2 regions of the Thalassospira sp. CH_XMU1448-2 genome follow, and region 1 is predicted to be linked to the other one. Evidence: predicted binding sites of a transcription regulator. Region 1 holds the regulator's gene; the other holds the start of a gene.
What was found. Region 1 encodes PhoB, which activates phosphate uptake and scavenging genes when phosphate is short. Its sites were predicted from a motif close to TNTCATAAAACTGTCA; they were not measured.

Region 1 (11,247 bases):
TTTAATCCCGACCGGTGCAAGGTTAAGGCCGATGGCCGCCCCGACTGCCCCTGTGACCGCAGGTGGCATCAGTCTTTCAACCCAGCCTGTTCCGGTTGCCATGACGATCAGGCCGATGACAACATAAAGCGCACCGGCTGCAATGATCCCGCCCAAAGCCCCGCCAATATCAGGGTTGGGCCCGGTTCCGGCATAGCCGGTCGCAGCAATTACCACTGCGATAAAAGCAAAGGACGAACCCAGATAACTCGGCACACGACCCGCAGTGCAGATAAAGAAAATCAGGGTTCCGATACCGGAAAACAGGATCGCCAGATTTGGATCAAACCCCATCAGAAGCGGACCGAGAATTGTCGCACCCGACATGGCAACAAGGTGCTGCAAGCCCATCGGGAACATCGCCCCCCACGGCAGGCGTTCATCAGGCATGACTGTAGAAGACCGGGTCAAAGACCAGGAAGGAAAGTATCGCATCTGTTTCCTTAATCTGAGATCGTTAATCGCACGAAGCGTGCTGTCGATGTGGCAATATGCACGCGGTATTACCCGGCTGCTGCCAAAAAGCAATATCTCCGCAGCAGGTTTTATTTATTTTCGTGGAAATGATCGTAAATCTTTCGCGCCAAAGCCGCACTGATGCCTTCGACCGCTTCCAGATCCGAAAGCCCGGCATCGGCAACACCGCGCGCTGATCCGAAATGATGCAACAGTGCCTTCTTGCGCGCACCCCCGACGCCCGGCACAGAATCCAGAACGCTTTTGCCAATCTGCTTGGCGCGCTTGGCGCGATGGGTGCCAATCGCCCAGCGATGCGCCTCGTCGCGCAGGCGCTGAATGAAATAAAGCACCGGGTCTTTCATATCGAGACGTACGGGGGCCTTGCCCGGAATATGCAGGACTTCCTTGCCGGCATTTCGATCAACGCCCTTGGCAACACCGACCAGCATGACATCTTCGATGCCAAGGTCTTCAAGCACCTCGCGTGCGACACCAAGCTGCCCAATCCCCCCGTCAATCAGGCACAAGTCCGGCCAGGTGCCGTTTTCGCGATCCGGGTCCTCTTTCTGGGCACGGGCAAAGCGTCGGGTCAGAACTTCGCGCATCATGGCAAAGTCATCGCCCGGTGCGATATCGCCCTTGATGTTGAATTTGCGATAGGCGTTTTTCATAAACCCTTCGGGTCCGGCGACAATCATGCCCCCGACCATATTGGTGCCCTGGGTGTGGGAGTTGTCGTAAACCTCGATCCGCTCGGGCGTACTTTCAAGATCAAGCTTGTCAGCAAGATCTTCAAGCAGCTTGCGCTGGGTCGCACTTTCGGCCATGCGGCGACCCAAGGCGTCCTTGGCATTGGTCATGGCGTGTTCGACCAGTTTGCGTTTGCCGCCCCGCTTGGGCACAAGAAGCTCGATCTTGCGGTTGTTATTGATGCCCAGCGCATTTTCGACCAGTTCCTGCCCTTCGATTTCGTGGGACAGGAAAATCTGTTTCGGGGCCGGTTTGTCGGCATAGAACTGCCCGACAAAGGCCGACAGGATTTCCGGGATTTCGGCGGACTGTTCATGACGCGGAAAATAGGACCGGTTGCCATAGTTCGATCCCGAGCGGAAGAAGAAGACCTGCACACAGCTTTGCCCGCCTTCCTGATGCAAGGCGATGACATCTGCCTCTTCAACCCCTTCGAGATTGATGTCCTGATGGGACCGGATCTGGCTAAGCGCGCGGATACGGTCGCGATACATCGCTGCCTGCTCGAACTCCATACGTTCGGAGGCCGCCATCATGTCGGCTTCAAGCTGCTTGAGAATTTTCTGACTGCGACCGGTCAGGAAATCGCGGCAGATATCAACAAGGCCGTCATATTCCGGCTTCGAGATACGATCAACGCACGGGGCGGCACAGCGTTTGATTTGATACAGCAAACAGGGGCGCGAGCGGTTTGAAAAAACCGCGTCCGTACAGGAGCGCAAAAGAAACGCGCGCTGCAGATGGTTGATCGTATTGTTTACCGCCCAGGCCGACGCAAAGGGACCAAAACAGCTGCCATCCTTGGCACGTGCGCCACGATGTTTAACGATACGCGGATAATCGTGATCCTCGGTGATCAGGATATAGGGAAAGCTTTTGTCATCGCGCAAAAGGATGTTGTAGCGCGGCTTGAGCTTTTTGATCAGGTTGGATTCAAGAAGAAGGGCTTCGGCCTCGGTATGGGTGGTGATGATTTCCATCCGGACCGTCTGGGCGACCATGCGCGCAATCCGGATAGGCAATTGCATGATCCGGGTATAGGCCACCACCCGTTTCTTGAGGTTCTTGGCCTTGCCGACATAAAGGACGCGATCCTTGTCATCAAGCATCCGGTATACGCCCGGGGCACCCGGCATGGTTTTAAGCGCATATTTGATTGCATCAACGCCGCGCGCCGCCCCGCCCTGGATTTTGTCGCCATCAAGGGACAACCCGATTTCCCGTTTCGGGGTCTCATCCCCGGTCGGGTTTTCGGAGGGAACTGGTGGCTTCATAAAGGCACTCCGCAATCACACAAATACATCCAAAGTTGTGACGGTCGTCACAATATGGCCGGGCCTTGGAACATACCTCAAAAGATTAACATCGCAACAGCGCGACAGGGAATCGCCCCGGAAAAAAGATGTCCACCAAGACTGTGGATAACTATGTGGGTAATAGGGGGGCTACTTCCTGCACCCCTTGAGAGTCTTAACGTTCTATGAAGTGCCCAAATATTGAGCAAAACAACTAAGTTATTGATTTATTTCACTAAAATTACTGTCAACCTGAAATCATTCGGTAATAGAGTCGTAAAAATCGAATATTTTCCTTTGAATCCCGCTCCCCAGATGCTTGTGCATAAGGACAGATGCGATTCGCCCCAAGGGAATCACAGAGTCCCTTGTCCTTACCGTCTGAAAAAGTAAATTTTTTGCTGGAAATCGGCGTTAATTAGCGCGCGATATTGTGCCGTTCGATTTCGACCCCGACAGCCGCGACGTCTTCAAAAACATCGAGCTTTTCAACCCGAACGATCACCTTGCGCACCCGTGGATCAGCAAGACACATATCCGCAAGTTTTTCCCCAAGAGTTTCCACAAGGTTCACATGGCCATCCTGACAAATACGTCGGGTGCCAACCACCAGATCCTCGTAACTCAGTACGGTTGTAATATCGTCATTCTGAACGCCGTCGCCTTCAAGCACGGCCAGATCAAGATTGATCCGCACGCGTTGCGGGGCTTCCTTTTCGTGATCATAAACCCCGATCGAGGTATGGATCACCATATCGCGGACAAAGACACGGCGCAGGTTGCCTGCCCGGTCTGCATGGGGCAGATCGGCAAATGGCAATGTCGTAATCTTGGCATCCTGTTTCAGGCCTGCGGTCATATTCCGGTCTTCCTTGTGCTGCTTTCGGGCATGGAAACTGTGTCCACTCCCTGCCCGTCCGGCCGATATCGGGCATCCACACCAGATATCATTCTATTGGCTTGTCATCTTTGCCACTGGGCGCCCAATCAAGATGCTGCCCGCCGTCAAGGGCTAACATTTGCCCGGTGATGGCGGGCGCGGCAAGGAAAAATCGAACCGCATCGCAAATCTCTTGCGGGTTTGTCCCGACTTGAAGGGGGGTTTTCGCGCATTGCTGATCGAAAACTTCCTGTGTTTGCCGACGACTAGGCAATGCCGGACCCGGTCCGATGCCATTAACACGAATTTTTGGCGCAAGTGCCAGTGCAAGCGTCTGGGTCAAGGTCCAAAGCCCGGCCTTGGACAGTGTATAGGTCATGAAATGCGGGTTCAGGTTCCAGACCCGTTGATCAAGAATATTGATGATCGCGCCCTGTGCATCGTCGGGAAGACGCCTGGCAAATTCCTGCGACAGCACAAATGGCGCACGCAGGTTGGCCTCCATATGAAGGTCCCAGCTTTCACGGGTCGCACTGTGCACGTCATCATATTCAAAGGTTGATGCATTATTGATCAGGACACCAACCGGACCGAGTGACGCCTGTGCTTCACGGACAACGCGATGGGTATCTTCCTCGCGGCCAAGATCAGCAGAGATGACACAGGCACGCTGACCAAGGGCACGGATTTCATCGGCAAGGGTTTCGGCATCCTTGCGCGAGTGGTGACAATGCAGCGCCACATCATACCCGTCTTTGGCAAGATCAAGCGTCAGCGCACGCCCGATCCGTTTTGCCGCCCCCGTAATCAAAACCGTTTTGGGCATCTGTGCGCTCATGGCTGTGCTGATCCCTTTATCGTCCCGTCATATTGTTCAAACTGGTGACCTATGCCGCGACAAGCTGGAAGACATAGACCAGATAGGCAATCACAAATGCAACACCGGTGATGCGCGAAATCTTGCGAAACGCATATGCAATCCCGATCAAACCAACCGTCACCGCCAGCATGATCCAGATATCGGAATTCAAGATTTGCTCCGGAACCGGGATTGGCGCAATCAGCGACACACCGCCAATGATCACCAGAAGGTTCAAAAGGTTGGACCCCAGCACGTTACCAAGCGCCACATCCGAATGCCCGCGGAATGCCGCCACAACAGATGCAGCAAGTTCGGGCAGAGACGTTCCGAATGCAACAAGCGTCAGGCCGATCACGGCTTCGGAAACGCCGAACTGACGCGCGACGGAAACACCACCGTCGACAAGCCATTCCGCCCCGAACATCAGGGCAACAATACCGACAACCGTCGCAATGATCGGTTTGAGCCAGCCAGTTGGAACCTCTCCGACTTCGTCAACTTCTTCTTCATGCAGTTGGCTGGCATCGCTTGGCATGTTCTTGTCATGCTTGTAGGTGAAGTACCAGATCGCCACCAGAACGCAGAGCATCAAAGCCCCTGCCCAGCGATCAATGGCGCCAAACATGCAAAGACCAATAAACAGAACAGTCCCAAGCAGCATCGCCCCGCCATCGCGGACCACGGTTACCCGGCTTGCCGCCACGGGCTTGAGAACAGCCACCGCACCAAGAATGAGCAATATATTGGCAATATTGGACCCGACCACGTTGCCCATCGCGATGTCGGCCGTTCCCTTAAGCGACGCATTCAGTGACACGACAAATTCCGGTGCGGACGTTCCGGCTGCAACGATTGTCAGCCCCACAATCACTTTTGACACGCCCAGCAACAGGGCAAGACCAACCGCACCACGAACGATAAACTCACCGCCAACGGTCAGAAGGACAAGACCCGCAATGATCTGAATGTAGGGAATGAACTGTTCCAAGATACGTTTGCTCTTATTGACTGTCGTTTACATTGGCCCGGATCAGGCCCGCGGAACATGGCATTTGACATCACGAATAGCAAGTGATCTGGCCATGACAATTGTCACACAATTTACTCGCCCGGCCCGGCGCGCCCTAGAGAAAACCTGTCACTGCTGCCTTGAAGCAGATCAATCCGGTACGGGTTAATTGCCGTTGAACCGGCAAATTTCCACAGGACTGTGTGTGCTATTTCAGTTATCCTGTTAATCTCGTTATTTTCAAATATTTATCTGCTTTGCCGGATTGATTCTGACCATGCATCACAGCGTCCTGTTCGAGCTGTTTCTGATCCTGACTGCGGCTGTGGTTGCCGTGCCTATTGCGCATCGCCTGCGCGCCAATTCGATCATCGGATTTCTGATTGGCGGCTTTTGTATCGGGCCGTTCGGTTTGGGTCTGATTACCGAACGCGAAGACATTTCGACCGTTGCCGAACTTGGTGTCGTGTTCCTGCTCTTCATGATCGGGCTTGAACTCTCACGCGAACGGTTGCGGGTCATTGGTGGCAGGTTTGCTGCCCTTGGCCTTTTTCAGATTCTGGTATCGATGGCAGCCATCATGGCTGTGCTGGCCCTGATTGATTTGCCGCTGGCTGCATCGCTTGTGATTGCAGGTGCGCTGGCTTTGTCCTCAACGGCAATCATCCTCAAACAGCTTTCTGATGACCGGCAATTAAATACGCGTTTTGGACGCGCAGCCCTGGCAATCCTTCTGGTACAGGATGTTGCGGTTGGTCCGTTCCTGATCATGGTTCAGGCGGCCGGTGATGCCGGAACAGAAACCAGCCCCTGGATCAGTATCCTTTCAGGCTTTGGCTCTGTCGCCTTGCTGCTGGTTGTCGGGCGGTATCTGTTGCCACGCCTCTTTCGCTATATCGCGTCTCTCAAGAACCCGGAACTGTTTGCGATTGGGACCCTGTTTGTCGTTCTCGCCGCCAGTACCCTGACCGAGCTTTCCGGGCTTTCAATGGCACTTGGTGCCTTTATCGCGGGCGTGATGCTCGCCGAAACGGAATTCCGTCATCAGATCGAAGCCGACATCGCGCCGTTTCGCGGTGTGTTCCTGTCGCTGTTTTTCATGTCGGTCGGCATGTCGGTCAATGCCAATGTCGTCTATGAGCAGTTTGGCAGCGTCATTTTGTGGCTGATCGGGCTGCTGATCATCAAGACGGCCGTTCTGTTTGTCCTGTCCCTTGCCATTCGGTTTGAACGCGGATCCGCACTTCGTGTTGCCATGAGCCTGGCGGCTGGTGGCGAGTTTGCCTTTGTGATGTTCTCTCTTGCAGCGCAAAACGGTGCGATCCCGCGTGATTTGGCGGCCATATTGATCCCGGTGGTCGCCATTTCCATGGCGCTCACCCCGACTTTGATTAACCTTGGGCACCGGATTGAAGAAAAGCTTCATCCCAAGGAAGACGACCAGCTTGGTCCGATTTCGGATGAAACAGACGGAATTCATCAACATGTTCTGGTGATTGGCAGTGGCCGTGTTGGTCGCGTTCTGGCGCGCCTTCTTAAAACCCGGAACATTCCCTTTATCGTTCTTGATAGCGACGCCCAACAGGTCTCACGGGGTCGTGCCGAGGGACTACCTGTCTTCTTTGCCGATGGATCACGCCCGGAAACATTCAGGGCAGCTCACACCGACGAGGCCCGCATTGCCGTTGTTGCCATGGGTAATCCGCATGCGACTGAAAAGACCGTTGCGCTTTTGCGGCAACATTATCCGCATCTGAAAATCTTTGCCCGTGCCCAGGACATCACCCATATCGGACCCCTGTCTCGTAGCGGTGCAGATGCGGCCATCCCTGAAGTACTTGAAACCGGCCTTCGGCTTTCGGATCACGTCTTGTCGGCCTGTGATGTGCCACAGGAAGATATCGACGCCGAAATCGCCAAGTTCCGCCGTGCCGACATGCTGTTGATGAACGAACTGGCCCCACGGACCCAGCGGAAAAAGGTTCCTGAGGCCCCCGTGGCAGCAGAACCGGCATCAGTTGCGGAAACCAAATCCAAAGCAGATGCCAGGTCGGAAAACAAACCCGAACCGGCATCACAGCCCCCGGCAAAGAAAACGGGAACGCGCAGGGTTGCCGCCAAGAAGACCCCGACGCGTAAAACACCGGTAAAGTCCGCAACGGCCAAGAAAACAACCTCGACAAGTTCAGGTCGGGCACGCAAGACAAAGCCCGAAAACGATCATTAAAGGCAAAACCCCCGCAGCCATTGGCAACGGGGGTTTTGTTTTTTCTGAAACCGGGTAGATGATCTTTGCTCAGATCAGAGATCAGGCAGCGGTTTCTGAATCCAGCGCATAACCGGCGGCACGAACCGTACGAATGATATCGCGGGTGCCTTTGACATCATTGAGCGCCTTGCGCAGACGACGGATATGAACGTCAACCGTGCGGGTTTCGACATAAATATTCGGTCCCCAAACAGCATTCAAAAGCTGCTCGCGGGAGAACACACGCCCCGGATGCTCAAGGAAATAGCGCAGAAGACGGAATTCGGTCGGGCCAAGATGGATGGCCTTGCCGTTGCGGCTGACACGGTGTGCTGCGAGATCCATTTCGATATCGGAATAGACCAACTGCCCTTGTGGTTGCGCCGGACCGGACCGACGCAGCAGCGCACGAATACGGGCAAGCAACTCGCCAATTGCGAACGGCTTGGTGACATAGTCGTCAGCACCGGTATCAAGACCACGGATACGATCGCCTTCTTCGCCACGTGCGGTCACCATGATGACCGGCAAATCGCGGCTTTCGGGCTTGCGACGGATCTGGCGGCAGACTTCAATCCCCGACATTACCGGCAACATCCAGTCCAGAAGGACAAGATCGACATGCGTTTCCGCAAGGATTTTCAACGCTTCGTCACCGTCACCGGCTTCGACTACCTGCATCCCCTCACGTTCGAGGTTGTAGCGCAACATGGTTACGATTGCAGCTTCGTCCTCGACGATAAGAACCGTTGGGTCCATCTTCCTATGCTCCAGTGTCACTCATTCGGTTCGACGACAGCAAAGTTCGCTGCATCATTTTTTGGCCGGTCAATTGCCGGCAGGTCTTCGCCTTTGATCCGGTAATAGATCGTCTCGGCGATATTGGTTGCATGATCGCCAATACGTTCGATGTTCTTGGCGATGAAAAGCATGTGGGTCGATGCCGTGATGTTGCGCGGATCTTCCATCATGTAGGTCAGCAATTCGCGGAACAGCGAATTGTACATATCGTCGACTTCCTGATCGCGGGCCCAGACACGCTCGGCCTTTTCGGCATCGCCTTCGATATAGGCATCCAGAACGTCCTTGATGATTTCCTGCGCCAGCTTGCCCATGTTCGGAATCACCTGAACCGGACGGATCGGCGGAATCTGGTTAAGAACCTGCGCGCGTTTGGCGATGTTTTTCGCCAGATCACCGATACGCTCCAGATCGTTTGACAGCTTGAGTGCGGTCACGACCTGACGCAGGTCATCTGCCATCGGCTGGCGCAAGGCCAGAAGACGCACGGCGAAATCCTGAACTTCCTGTTCGAGAATATCGATACGGTGATCCGACAGAATGACTTTTTCAGCCAGTTCGGAATCCCGTTTGACAATCGAACGGATCGCAGAGATCAGCTGACTTTCTGCAAGCCCGCCCATCTGCGAGATGATGTTGTTCAGACGGGTCAGTTCCTCGTCGAACGAACTTACGATATGTGTTTTGTCGTCAGCCATTTATGCGTGCTCCTCGTGTCGCTGCTTAACCGAAGCGACCGGTAATGTAACCCTTGGTGCGTTCGTCTTTCGGGTTGGTGAATATCTGATCTGTTTCACCAACCTCGACCAGCTTGCCAAGGTGGAAGAATGCGGTCCGCTGCGATACACGTGCAGCCTGCTGCATGGAGTGTGTCACGATCACGATGGTGTAGTTCGAACGCAGCTCGTCAATCAGCTCTTCGACCTTTGCCGTAGCAATCGGATCAAGTGCCGAGCACGGCTCATCCATCAGGATGACTTCAGGGCTGACCGCAACCGCACGCGCGATGCAAAGGCGTTGCTGCTGACCACCGGAAAGGCCGGTTGCCGGTGACTGCAGACGATCCTTGACTTCCTTGAGCAGGCCCGCACGTTCAAGCGAGGTCATGACGATTTCGTCAAGTTCGTCACGCGAATTGACCAGACCATGGATACGCGGTCCATAAGCCACGTTGTCATAGATCGATTTCGGGAACGGGTTCGGCTTCTGGAACACCATCCCGATACGTGCACGCAGCTGAACAACGTCGATGCGCTTGTCATAGATGTCACGACCATCAAGGGTCACTTCACCATTGATGGTGACACCATCAATGGTGTCATTCATGCGGTTCATGCACCGCAGGAAGGTTGACTTGCCACAGCCCGACGGACCGATCAGCGCGGTGACCTGGCGTTCAACGATATCAAGATTGACGTCAAACAGGGCCTGGTTATCGCTATAGAAAAGATTAAGGTCACGTGCCGTCATTTTCGGGCTTGAGACCGACGGCTCTGCCGTCATTGCGCTCTGGGATACAGCAGCCATTTTACCACTTCCGTTCAAATTTTTTGCGCAGATACACAGCCAATCCATTCATCAGGATCAGGAAGGCCAGCAAAACCATAATCGCAGCCGAGGTTTTCTCGACAAAGGCACGTTCCGGGCTGTCTGCCCACAGATAGATCTGGACCGGCAGAACCGTCGCCGGATCAAGTGCACCACCCGGAATGTCGACGATAAACGCCACCATACCAATCATCAGAAGCGGTGCCGTTTCACCAAGTGCCTGTGCCATACCAATGATGGTACCGGTCAGGATGCCGGGCATTGCCAGCGGCAGGACATGGTGTGTAACGGTCTGAACCGGTGATGCACCAAGACCAAGGGCCGCCTGACGGATCGATGGCGGAACCGCCTTGATCGCCGCACGCGATGCAATGATGATCGTTGGCAAGGTCATCAGGGCCAGCGTCAGACCACCAACAACCGGTGCCGAACGCGGCAGATGCATGACGTTCAGATAAACCTCAAGCCCCAGCAGACCGAACACGATCGACGGAACAGCTGCAAGGTTGTTGATATTGACCTCGACAATTGTCGTGAAGCGGTTTTTCGGTGCGAATTCTTCAAGATAAACCGCTGCAAGAACCCCGATCGGGAACGACAGGGCAAGCGTGACGAGCAACGTATAGAACGAACCGACCGCAGCCCCCCAGATACCGGCAAGTTCCGGTTCACGGGAATCCCCGCTGGTAAAGAAGCGGGCATGGAACTGCTTTTCAACAGCACCGGATGAAACCAGTGTGTTGTACCAGCTGATTTCCTTGTCATTCAGGCGACGGCTGCCTTCATCAACATCGGCATCGATATAGCCTTTGTTGAGCATGTCGAAATCATCGCCCGAAATCAGCCAGACCTTGCGCGTCTGACCAATCAGGTTCGGATTTGCCAGAACCCGTTCACGCAGATCATAGGATGCGCCACCCGAAACGACGTCATACAGGTCGCGCTTGTCGCGACGGCTGGTGACTTCCGGGAAGCGGTCACGCAATGCCTGTTTGATCAGACCATCGAAGTTGGCCTTGCCGATCACTGCGGGGTCGCCGGTACCTTGCGGATCGATTTCAGCCGGGTCGAAATGAATTTCAAGCTGAACATAGGTCTGGAAGAACGCACTATAGCCCTTCGAGCCAATAGAGAACCCCAGAACGAACAGGGCCAGAAGCGCAATACCGATTGCGCTTAGTCCATAAATCTTGAAACGGCGTTCAGCTGCGTAACGCTTTTTGATGTTCCGCGCGATCTTCGGACTATCCCAGTCAACGGGCTTGTGCATTTTATCCGAAATCACCTTTGCAGCGGCTCTGTCTTCCATGAGGGATGCCATATCAGTCATATTTCTCGCGATACTTCTGAACTACC
Region 2 (11,247 bases), on a different contig from region 1:
TTCACCGATCGACACCCGACCAATAGCCTGAATGTCCTGGCGCAGGCGGCTTGCAGCCTGACGGGTCATATAAGGCGTATGGCCCAGTTCCTGCTCAATCAGATTGATCACCTGCGGGCGATAGCATTCACCCATATTGGCAATGGCCGCGACGAATTCCTCGACCATCTCAAGGCGCTCGGACGGACTGACATCATGCAGGTGACGGCGCAAACGGCGCGCAACATCCATACGGACATCGCTGTCAAAATCCGGAGCATCATCGTCATCATCAGCATGCGCCATTTCCGTTGAAAGGCGTGCCGCATGTTCAAGCGCGCTTTGTTCTGAAATCTCTTCGCTGGAGCTTTTGCGGGGGATCGACCGCCCACGCGCATTGCCGGCATCGGCAGAAAATGCATCAGGTGCGACTGTACGGACAGTTTCAGCAAGATCACGAAGCTTGGCAGTGGCTTTGTCATCAAGCCCCGCGTCACCCGTATTTTTCTGCCGATTGAACATCCAACTCAGCATTATCGCAGCTATTCCCCTGGTCCCTTGCCTGGCGGCATATCAGGCATCAAACAATGCAGATACCTATGTTTTTTATGTTTTGTCAGAACAGTTTAACCAGAACCGACAGTGATACACAACCAGACTAGACGTATAAATTCATTACCCCAACATCAAAGGCCGAAACCATCAGGCACAGCCTTGATTACCAATAGACTATCGACGCAAAGACTCAAAAAAACATTAACAATACAGCGCACTATACAAACCGGTGATATTCACCGCGAAAGTTGGGCGAACCTGCTCGCTTTTCCCGCACCGAAATTCACCGATACCTGCCCTCTCCCCTGCCCGCATCCGGCCTTTGGGCACAAAAAAGCGGGCGACCGATCCGGCCGCCCGCTTGTTAAATCTGTTATCCGGATATCTTGATGATCCCGATCAGTTGCTTACCCATGCAATGCGCAGGATATTGGTCGCACCGGGCGTTCCGAACGGAACACCTGCGGTGATCACCAGTGAATCACCCGGACCGGCAAATTCTTCGCGCTGGGCGACTTCACAGGCAATGCCGACCATTTCGGCAAAGTTGGTCGCATCCCGGGTAAAGACCGGATGCACACCCCAGCATAGCGCCAGACGACGTGCAGTCTGAATGCGCGGGGTCAGGCCAAGAATCTGAACTTCCGGACGTTCACGCGCGGCACGGAATGCCGTGGAACCGGACGTGGTATAGTTGACCACGGCTTTGGAGCCGATCGTGGCAGCAACCTGACGGGCTGCGGCACTGATCGCGTCCGGTGCGTTATGTTCCGGATCCGGGCGGTTGGCATCACGCATGCGGTAGTAAAGCTCGTCCTGCTCAACACGGACCAGAATGCGGTCCATGATCGAAACGGTTTCAAGCGGATACTTGCCAACAGCACTTTCTGCCGACAGCATCACGGCATCGGCACCGTCATAGATCGCAGTCGCGACGTCAGATGCTTCTGCACGGGTCGGTGCCGGGTTCGATACCATGGAATCAAGCATCTGGGTTGCCACGATCACCGGCTTGCCAGCTTCACGGCAGGCTTTGATGATCCGTTTCTGAAGAATCGGAACATCTTCCGGCGGGCATTCCACACCAAGATCACCACGGGCAACCATCACCATGTCAGACAGCTCGACGATCTCGTCGAGATGCTCGATTGCCTGCGGCTTTTCCAGTTTGGAAACGATGGCTGCACGGCCCTGGATAAGCTTGCGGGCTTCGGCGACATCTTCGGGACGCTGAACAAACGACAGCGCGACGAAATCGACGCCCATTTCCAGACCGTAAACCAGATCGGCACGGTCTTTGTCCGTCAGCGGCGACAGCGGCAACATGACGTCAGGAAGGTTAACACCCTTGCGGTTTGACAGCGGACCACCGGTGATGACCGTACATTCAGCCGACTTGTCATCGCATTTCTCAACACGCATGCGCAGCTTGCCATCATCAAGCAAAAGGTTCGCACCCGGTTTCAGGGCTGCGTAGACTTCCGGATGCGGCAAGGAAACGCGCTTGTTGTCACCCGGCGTCTTGTCCATGTCGAACTTGAAGGTGTCACCAGCTTCGAGTTCGACCTTCTCGTCGGCAAAGGTGCCAACACGGATTTTCGGCCCCTGAAGGTCCATCAAAATCCCGATCGGACGACCAAGCTTTGCTTCGACAGCACGGATAGCTTCAAAACGGGCCAGATGTTCTGAGTGTTCCCCATGCGAGAAATTCAGGCGAAATACATCGACGCCTGTTTTCACGATTTTCTCGAGGATTTCTGGCTTTGAACTCGCCGGCCCCAGGGTCGCGATGATTTTCGCCTTACGTTGACGGCGCATCAGCTACTACCTCTTGTTATTTGGTTTACACGTGAGCCCTACCGCTTCGGCCTGCATCTGCGGCGAGGCGTCAGGGCGTCCTGATATTTTTCTGGGGGTACCCCCTTAATAGTCAATCAGCCCCTATTTGAACAGGGACTTTTCTTTAAATGCCTTTACAAAAATGTGATTTTTCACTGGACAATTACAAGAAGCACCCTCTTAAAAGAGGTGAAAAGCCGCATTCGCCGCACGCGAAATGCCCCGATCACATTGACGCAAACAGGGCTTCATTCGATGAATAAATGGCACCACCGCTTTCTTGGTCTTGCAGCCCATATCGCAGACTGGTCAAAGGATCGCAGCACGCAGGTCGGCGCGGTTGTCATCGGCCCGAAAAAGGAAATCCGTGCGGTTGGCTATAACGGCTTCCCGCGTGGTGTGGATGACGCTGTCGAAAGCCGCCACCAACGCCCGGAAAAATACGCCTATACCGAACATGCCGAACGCAATGCCATCTACAATGCCAGCTATACCGGCACATCTCTTGATGGTTGCGCGCTTTATGTTACCCACTTCCCGTGCTGTGACTGCGCGCGCGCCATCATTCAGGCCGGAATCGCCGAGGTCTTCGTGGATAAAACCAAACTTACCGCGGATTTTCTTGAACGCTGGGAACAGGATATGAAGATTTCGACCGAAATGTTTGACGAATCCGGGGTCATTGTTCAGGTGATCGACAATGACGGCACCACAAAGCCGATGAAATAATCTATCACCCTCTTTACAAATGACCGCCACCTCCAATATGGGTGGGTTCGGACCGGATACGAGCATTCAAAAAACAAGACGTAAACGTCGCAAGTTCAGGCCTGCTGCTGATCTCAGGTCAGTATTTGTCAGATTCTCCAGCATAATCAGGGGCGGTTAGACCTTGCTGGAAACCAGACAAAGGTATAAGGGTTTATACAACAGCAACCGAGATGAATTGCTGCTGTTAGTCCCTGAACAGCGACGCATATTCGTGATGATGCTCAGGAAACGAGGCCGGATGAACGCGAAAATCGACTTTAGTAAAATCAGTTTTCTGATCGTTGACGGGGACAAGATTTCAGCTCAAGTAGTCTACGACACACTGGCCTATCTCGGTGCCAGTCACATTCAGCGCGTAAAAACGCCGAATGATGCCTTTGATGTCTTGCGCAGTGAAAAGATTGATATCGTTGTGTGTGAATGGCGACTCCGTGGCATGGATGGTCTTGAATTTCTTGACGTCATGCGCAATTCGACCAACTCGCCCAACCGGTTCATTCCTGTGATCATGCTGACTGCGCATTCGGAACACCGTTACGTAACAACCGCACGCGACCTTGGTATTACGGAATTTCTTGCCAAACCATTCAATGCCAAGGCACTTTATAGTCGATTGGTATCGGTCATTGCTCGACCACGACGTTTCATCAATACCGGAACGTATTTTGGTCCAGACCGACGCCGCAGGCAGGTCCAGTTTGATGGTCCTGACCGAAGGAGCCTTGACGAATGACCCATTATGACTGGGGAAGCGGAGCAATCGTGAAGCCGGACGCGCCAAAGAAAAAGAAGAATGTACAGATCATTCCCGCCCAAACCGATTTGAAGCGGCGAGCTGTCAACTTCATCAAGGGATTTGATATCAATCTGTCCCCCGAACAGCTCGAAGAGCTTGAACAGGTTGTGCAACGCAGTTCCGAAACCTTTGTCCGCGACGTCGGCAAGGACCTGATGGATTGCCGCCGCCAGATCATCCAGGCACTGGGCGACAAGACAAAACGCAGCGATGCCGTGGCCAGCAGCTCAGACCTTGCCTATTCGGTCAAGGCACTTGGCGGTACGTTCCAGTACCCGCTGATGACCCAGATTGCAAAATCGCTGGAAACTTTCGTTGCGGACCGTACCACCGCCAATGAAAAACAGCTGCTTGTCATCCAGCTTCATATTGATTCGCTTTATGTCATTCTCGCAGGCCGCGTTACCGGCTTTGGCTCGACGGTCGAACAGGCCACCGTCGCAGCCCTGACCAAACTTGCCGAACGCCACGAGTTACCCCGCGAATAGCATTGAGAAACGCAACAGTCTGATGTTGCGTTTCCTCTTGTCATCCCCCATTTCCGAGACGATCTGTCTTCTGCATCCGGGTAGGCGCACCGCTTTCTTGACCAACCTGTTTCCGTGTCTTCTGTGCTTTGCAATGACATTGTCAAACATGCCCGAAGAGAACCTTGACGCTTCAGAATAACGGGTGGTTTCTACTCACAGAGGAAACCGGGAAGAAATTTCGAATTCAGATCAAAAACCGCTTGCGCCCCCAATGACCGACTGTTAAAAACCGCGCCACACACCATGCGGGTGTAGCTCAGTTGGTTAGAGCGCCGGCCTGTCACGCCGGAGGCCGCGGGTTCAAGTCCCGTCACTCGCGCCATTCCCTCCCAATGGGAATGAAACAAAAAAGCACCACGGTTTATCCGATGGTGCTTTTTTGTTTTTATCCCCGTTCAGAACGCACATTCACCCGAATTGATTATTGCTGGTCGGACCAGTGTCAGCGCTTTCTGTGCCTGATCAAATGCCTTCGAATTGATGTGCGTCCCGCTGCCATGGCCAGCACTGCGCGATCTGGTCTACAACATTGAAAACAGGCACAATTTTCCACGGATACTGCCATAAAAAACGGCCCTGTCCTTTTTTTGTAAAAAAGCCCTTGCCAGAGTGCACTACCCCTTATATAAACCGCGCCACACATCATGCGGGTGTAGCTCAGTTGGTTAGAGCGCCGGCCTGTCACGCCGGAGGCCGCGGGTTCAAGTCCCGTCACTCGCGCCATTCCCTCCCAATGGGAATGAAACAAAAAAGCACCACGGTTTATCCGATGGTGCTTTTTTGTTTTTCACCCCGAAATCCGGTCAAAACTGCCCCGATTGAGATGGTTTCATTTTTCTTTGAAAATCGGTCAGAAAACACTTGCCTCCGTCCGGTGGGCTTTATATAAACCGCGCCACACACCATGCGGGTGTAGCTCAGTTGGTTAGAGCGCCGGCCTGTCACGCCGGAGGCCGCGGGTTCAAGTCCCGTCACTCGCGCCATTCCCTCCCAATGGGAATGAAACAAAAAAGCACCACGGTTTATCCGATGGTGCTTTTTTGTTTTTGCCCCCGAAGCCCCTCCCTTCCCGCCTCGCAGAATCAGATTTCGACCAACAACAATGCCTGCGCACATGACACCGTCGAAAAATCAACCATTTGCACGGTGAATTCTGGTGAAATCTGTCATTTGTTCAGTTTTGCGGCAATCCTGACCGTCTGGTCATTGATTAATCGTATAAATTATGCTCAGCTTTGCGGGCATTAAGCGAAATACTTGCAGGCCGCCCCACTTTCGGGCTTGTAGGCATTGACCGCGATCTGCCTGCCGTGCGCCGACCGCTGCACAGCCCCGGATTGTTGTTTGATTGTCTATCGGTCTTCGCCTTGGCCTGCAGTCCCACAACAACAAACGGGAGGCGCATCATGCGCAAATTAATCGCAGGGCTGGTCATGGGGACCGCGCTCGCTACCATGCCGCTGGCGGCACAGGCTGAAACGCCGAAAAACGTGCTTGTCATGGCGAATGCCATTGATGACATGATCACCCTTGATCCTGCTGGCATGTTCGAGTTTTCCGCCCTTGAGTATGAAGGCAATACATATGATCGCCTGATTACCTTTGATAACGACGATGTCTCAAAGATCTCCGGTCAGGCTGCCGAGAGCTGGGATATCTCCGAAGATGGCAAGACCTTCACCTTCCATATCCGTAAAGGTATCAAATTCGCCTCCGGCAATGATCTGACCGCTGAAGATGCGGCCTTCTCGCTGCAGCGCGTGATCCTGATTGACGGTTCTCCTGCATTCATCCTTGGTCAGTTCGGTCTGACCCCGGAGAACGTCAAAGAAAAAATCCGTGTTATCGACGACTACACCTTCTCGATGGAAGTTGATCAGCCTTACGCACCAAGCTTTGTGCTGTATTGCCTGACCGCTGGTGTTGGTGCTGTTGTTGACAAAAAGGTTGTCCTTGAAAACGAAGTAAATGGCGACCTTGGCGCAGAATGGATGAAAACCAACTACGCCGGTTCCGGTCCGTTCAAACTGAACAAATGGACCCCGGGCGAAACCCTTAGCCTGACCGCGAACGAAGACTACTGGGATGGTGCACCCGCAATGAAGCGCGTGATCATTCGTAATGTCAAAGAAGCCGCATCGCAGCAGCTGCTTCTGGAAAAAGGCGATATCGATATCGCCCGTAACCTTGAAGCAGACCAGATCGCAGCCATTTCCGGCAATGACGACCTGAAAGTCATGCCGAAGGGCAAAGGCGCTCTGTGGTATCTTGGTCTGTCCCAGAAAAATGAATATCTCTCGAACCCGAAAGTTCGCGAGGCTCTGAAATACCTTGTCGATTACAAAGGTATTTCCGAAACCATCATGGCCGGTCGTGCACAGACCCATCAGGCATTCCTGCCCGAAGGCTTCCTTGGTGCCTATAACGAAAATCCGTACAGCCTTGATGTCGAGAAAGCAAAAGCGCTTCTTGCCGAAGCAGGCCTTGCTGACGGTTTCTCCGTAACCATGGATACCCGCAACACCACCGCCGTCATGGCAATGGCACAGTCGATTCAGGCAACCTGGTCGCAGGCAGGTATCAACCTGGAAATCATTCCGGGTGACAACAAACAGACCCTGACCAAATATCGTGCCCGTCAGCACGACATCTATATCGGTCGTTGGGGCCCGGATTATCAGGATCCGCACACCAACGCTTCGACCTTTGCCTGGAACCCGGACAACTCCGACGATGCATCGGCAAAGCCGCTTGCATGGCGTAACTCCTGGAACCCGGGCAGCATGACCGAAGAAACCGATGCTGCGATCCTCGAGCGTGACAATGCGAAACGCGAAGCAATGTATATCGAACTTCAGAAAAAAGTTCTGGCTGATGGTCCGTTCGTGATCATGTTCCAGGAAACTGAAATTGCTTCGATGCGCGGTAACGTGAACAACTTCGTTCTCGGCCCGTCATTCGACACCAACTACTATCGCTTTGTCACCAAAGACTAAGGAGACAACGGTCGTAATGTCCGCTGTTACACGCAAAAACCGGGACGGGCGCACACGCGCCCGTCTCATTTCCGGCAAGGCAGGAAGCTTCCTGCGCATTGCCTTCTCGCTCGCCATCACATTCTTTGGCCTGCTGCTTGTTACCTTCCTGATCGGTCGCGTTTTGCCGATTGATCCGGTTCTGGCCGCAGTCGGCGACCATGCTTCACAAAGCACCTATGACCGCGTTCGCGAAGAAATGGGGCTTAACCTGCCACTTTGGCAGCAATTCTTTATTTATGTTTCCAACGTCCTGCAGGGTAATTTCGGCCAGTCGGTTCTGACCTCGAACGCTGTGCTTGACGACATCAAACGTGTCTTCCCCGCGACCTTGGAACTGGCGACCATCGCCACCATAATTGGCGTTGTTCTTGGCATTCCCGCTGGCGTATTTGCTGCGATCAACAAAGGGAAATGGCCTGACCACGTCGTGCGTGTGATTGGTCTTGCCGGATATTCGATGCCGATTTTCTGGCTCGGCCTGATGGGACTTCTGGTCTTCTATATGAAACTGGACTGGGTTGCCGGGCCGGGACGCCTTGATGCCTTCTATATCGATTTTATCGAGCCGACCACGGGCCTGATGCTGATCGACACATTGATCGAAGGCGACATGGATCTGTTCTGGAATGCGGTATCGCATATCATTCTGCCCGCTTCGATCCTTGCCTATTTCTCACTGGCCTATATCGCCCGCATGACCCGTTCCTTCATGCTTGAACAGCTTAGCCAGGAATACATTCTGACTGCACGGGTCAAAGGCATTTCCGAACATCGCATCATCTGGCGTCATGCGCTGGGCAACGTGATGGTTCCGCTGGTTACGGTAATTGCCCTGTCTTACGCCAACCTGCTCGAAGGATCGGTTCTGACTGAAATTATCTTCGCATGGCCGGGACTTGGTCTTTACATCACCAACTCGTTGCTCAATGCCGACATGAATGCTGTTCTTGGCGGAACGGTTGTCGTTGGTGCGGTCTTTATTGGCGTGAACATGCTTTCTGACGTGCTTTACCGCCTGCTCGATCCAAGAGCGCGGAGATAATCATGAATACACAAGCTCACATCTCCAAACCGGGCCTGAAACAATGGCTGACTTCTGACACGCCAAAATCACGCTTTCAGGCCAAATGTGGCCGTGCCTGGCTCGGCTGGATCAAGTTTTCCGAAAACAAGCTGGCCATGATCGGCCTTTCGATTGTGATCGGCCTGATCCTTGTCACCATTTTCGCACCGCTTCTGGCCCCCTATGATCCGCTGGCTGCCGATCTGACCAACCGTATCCAGTCGCCCGGTGCACAACACTGGTTTGGCACCGACCAGCTTGGTCGAGATATTCTGTCGCGCCTGATCTATGGCGCGCAATACACCCTTCTGATTGTCGGTCTTGTGGCCATTACTGCCGCCCCGCTTGGCCTTCTGGTTGGCACGGCTGCCGGTTTCTTCGGGGGCTGGGTCGATGCCACCCTGATGCGCATCACCGATATCTTTCTGGCCTTCCCGAAACTGATCCTGGCACTGGCTTTTGTCTCGGCACTTGGTCCGGGACTTGAAAACGCCATCCTTGCAATTGCCATCACCGCATGGCCGCCCTATGCGCGTATTGCACGTGCTGAAACCATCACGGTGCGCAAATCCGACTTTATCGAAGCTGCCCGCTTGCAGGGCACATCGAATATGGGGCTGATCGTCGGCCATATCATGCCGATGTGCATGAGCTCGCTGGTCGTGCGTGTCACCCTTGACATGGCGGGCATGATCCTGATTGCAGCGGGTCTTGGTTTCCTTGGTCTTGGCGCACAGCCGCCGATGCCCGAATGGGGTGCCATGGTGTCTGACGGTCGCCAGTTCCTGCTTGAACAATGGTGGGTTGCGACCGTTCCCGGTATTGCCATCTTCATCGTCAGTCTTGGCTTCAACCTTCTGGGTGATGGCTTGCGCGATGTTCTTGATCCGCGTGGAGGGGATTGATCATGAGTAACGAACCCCTTCTGACGGTCAAGAACCTCGAAGTCACCTTCAACACCCCGAAGGGTGAAGTGAATGCCGTACGCGGTGTTTCCTTTAACCTTGGGCGAGAACGTCTTGGCATTGTGGGTGAGTCAGGATCTGGAAAATCCCAGACCGGGCGTGCGATCTTGGGACTTACCGCAGCCAATGGCCGCATTACCGCCGATCAGCTGACCTTCCACGATGTTGATCTGGCCAACCTCACGCCCAAGCAATGGCGCAAGGTGCGCGGTGCACGTATTTCCATGATCATGCAGGATCCGAAATATTCGCTGAACCCGGTCATGACCATTGGTGACCAGATCATCGAGGCCTATCGCGAACATCACAAGGTCAACGCCAAGGAAGCCCGTCATCGCGCGATTGACATGCTCGAAGCCGTCAAGATCCGCGACCCGGAACGCGTTTTCAATTCCTACCCGCATGAAGTATCGGGCGGGATGGGGCAACGCGTGATGATCGCGATGATGCTGATCCCTGATCCCGAACTGATCATCGCCGATGAACCGACATCGGCCCTTGATGTCACGGTTCAGCTTCAGGTGATGGCAATTCTTGACGATCTGGTACGCGATCGCGGCATGGCACTTATTTTCATCAGCCATGACCTTCAACTGGTTTCAAGCTTCTGCGACCGGGTTCTGGTGATGTATCAGGGACATGTGGTCGAAGAACTTGCGGCCTCTGCCCTGCACGAAGCCAAACATCCCTATACCAAGGGCCTTTTGAACTGCTTGCCGAAAATGGATGGCGATCATGGCGATCTGCCGATCCTTGAACGCGAAGCAAGCTGGGCAGAAGGATAAGAACATGATCGAGATTTCAAAACTCAATGCCTGGTTCGATGATCATCACGTTCTGAAAGACGTCGATATCTCTGTACCTGCAAACGGCTCGTTCGGTCTGGTTGGTGAATCCGGATCGGGCAAATCGACGGTCCTTCGCACCATCACCGGCCTTGTTGATGACTGGGAAGGCAACATTCTGGTCAACAGCAAGGAACTGGGTGCCAAGCGCGACAAGGCGTTTTACCGTCTTGCCCAGATGGTGTTTCAGGACCCGTTCGGATCGCTTCATCCACGTCACACCATCGACCGTATTCTGACCGAACCGGTCAATATTCACGGTCTTGGCAATTCCGATGCCCGTGTGGTCGAGGCGCTCAATCAGGTCGGTCTGGATAATTCGTTCCGGTTCCGTTACCCGCACCAGCTTTCCGGTGGTCAGCGTCAGCGCGTGGCTATTGCCCGTGCACTGATCCTTGAACCCAAGATATTGCTGCTTGATGAACCGACATCGGCCCTTGATGTCTCCATTCAGGCCGAGGTGCTTAACCTTCTCAGCCGCCTTCGGCGCGAGCTTGGCCTGACCTATATCATGGTCAGTCACGATCTCGCCGTTGTTGCGCATATGTGCGACGATATCGCCATCATGAACCATGGCCGCATTGTCGAACGTGCCACCGCAGAACAGCTTGCCGAAGGCAAACTTGAACATCCCTATTCCCAGCAGCTTTACAAGGCCGCCGGGGGCTATGACCGTGCTGTCGTTGACAGCTTTGTCGACTGGGATTGATCTGATCTGTGCAATACCTGAATACGGGAACCTGATTGAATGACGATTGCCACCAATCCCTCACGCCCGGCAAGCTATCGCCCCAGCTTCACCTGGGATGCCCATGCCTGTCTGCCGCTTGATGAAAAGACGCCCGAAAGCCTGCTTGATGAGTATG

Region 2: the regulator PhoB is predicted to act here: its motif matches at 2,506-2,521, upstream of WA318_RS08935 (deoxycytidylate deaminase).

Annotation. Positions count from the first base shown of each region.
Region 1 covers NZ_JAYMEA010000001.1:887,353-898,599, reverse strand. The annotation lists gene WA318_RS04050 (uracil-xanthine permease family protein) at 1-429, opposite strand, end outside; gene uvrC (excinuclease ABC subunit UvrC) at 585-2,522, opposite strand; gene folB (dihydroneopterin aldolase) at 2,962-3,402, opposite strand; gene WA318_RS04035 (SDR family oxidoreductase) at 3,491-4,261, opposite strand; gene WA318_RS04030 (calcium/sodium antiporter) at 4,311-5,273, opposite strand; gene WA318_RS04025 (cation:proton antiporter domain-containing protein) at 5,572-7,521, shown strand; gene phoB (phosphate regulon transcriptional regulator PhoB) at 7,603-8,301, opposite strand; gene phoU (phosphate signaling complex protein PhoU) at 8,319-9,041, opposite strand; gene pstB (phosphate ABC transporter ATP-binding protein PstB) at 9,067-9,870, opposite strand; gene pstA (phosphate ABC transporter permease PstA) at 9,872-11,161, opposite strand; gene pstC (phosphate ABC transporter permease subunit PstC) at 11,214-11,247, opposite strand, start outside.
Region 2 covers NZ_JAYMEA010000002.1:340,171-351,417, reverse strand. The annotation lists gene WA318_RS08945 (DUF2336 domain-containing protein) at 1-513, opposite strand, end outside; gene pyk (pyruvate kinase) at 934-2,352, opposite strand; gene WA318_RS08935 (deoxycytidylate deaminase) at 2,629-3,102, shown strand; gene WA318_RS08930 (response regulator) at 3,383-3,877, shown strand; gene WA318_RS08925 (transcriptional regulator) at 3,874-4,428, shown strand; tRNA gene WA318_RS08920 (tRNA-Asp) at 4,716-4,792, shown strand; tRNA gene WA318_RS08915 (tRNA-Asp) at 5,117-5,193, shown strand; tRNA gene WA318_RS08910 (tRNA-Asp) at 5,377-5,453, shown strand; gene WA318_RS08905 (ABC transporter substrate-binding protein) at 5,877-7,466, shown strand; gene WA318_RS08900 (ABC transporter permease) at 7,483-8,550, shown strand; gene nikC (nickel transporter permease) at 8,553-9,476, shown strand; gene WA318_RS08890 (ABC transporter ATP-binding protein) at 9,479-10,321, shown strand; gene WA318_RS08885 (ABC transporter ATP-binding protein) at 10,326-11,090, shown strand; gene WA318_RS08880 (dipeptidase) at 11,130-11,247, shown strand, end outside.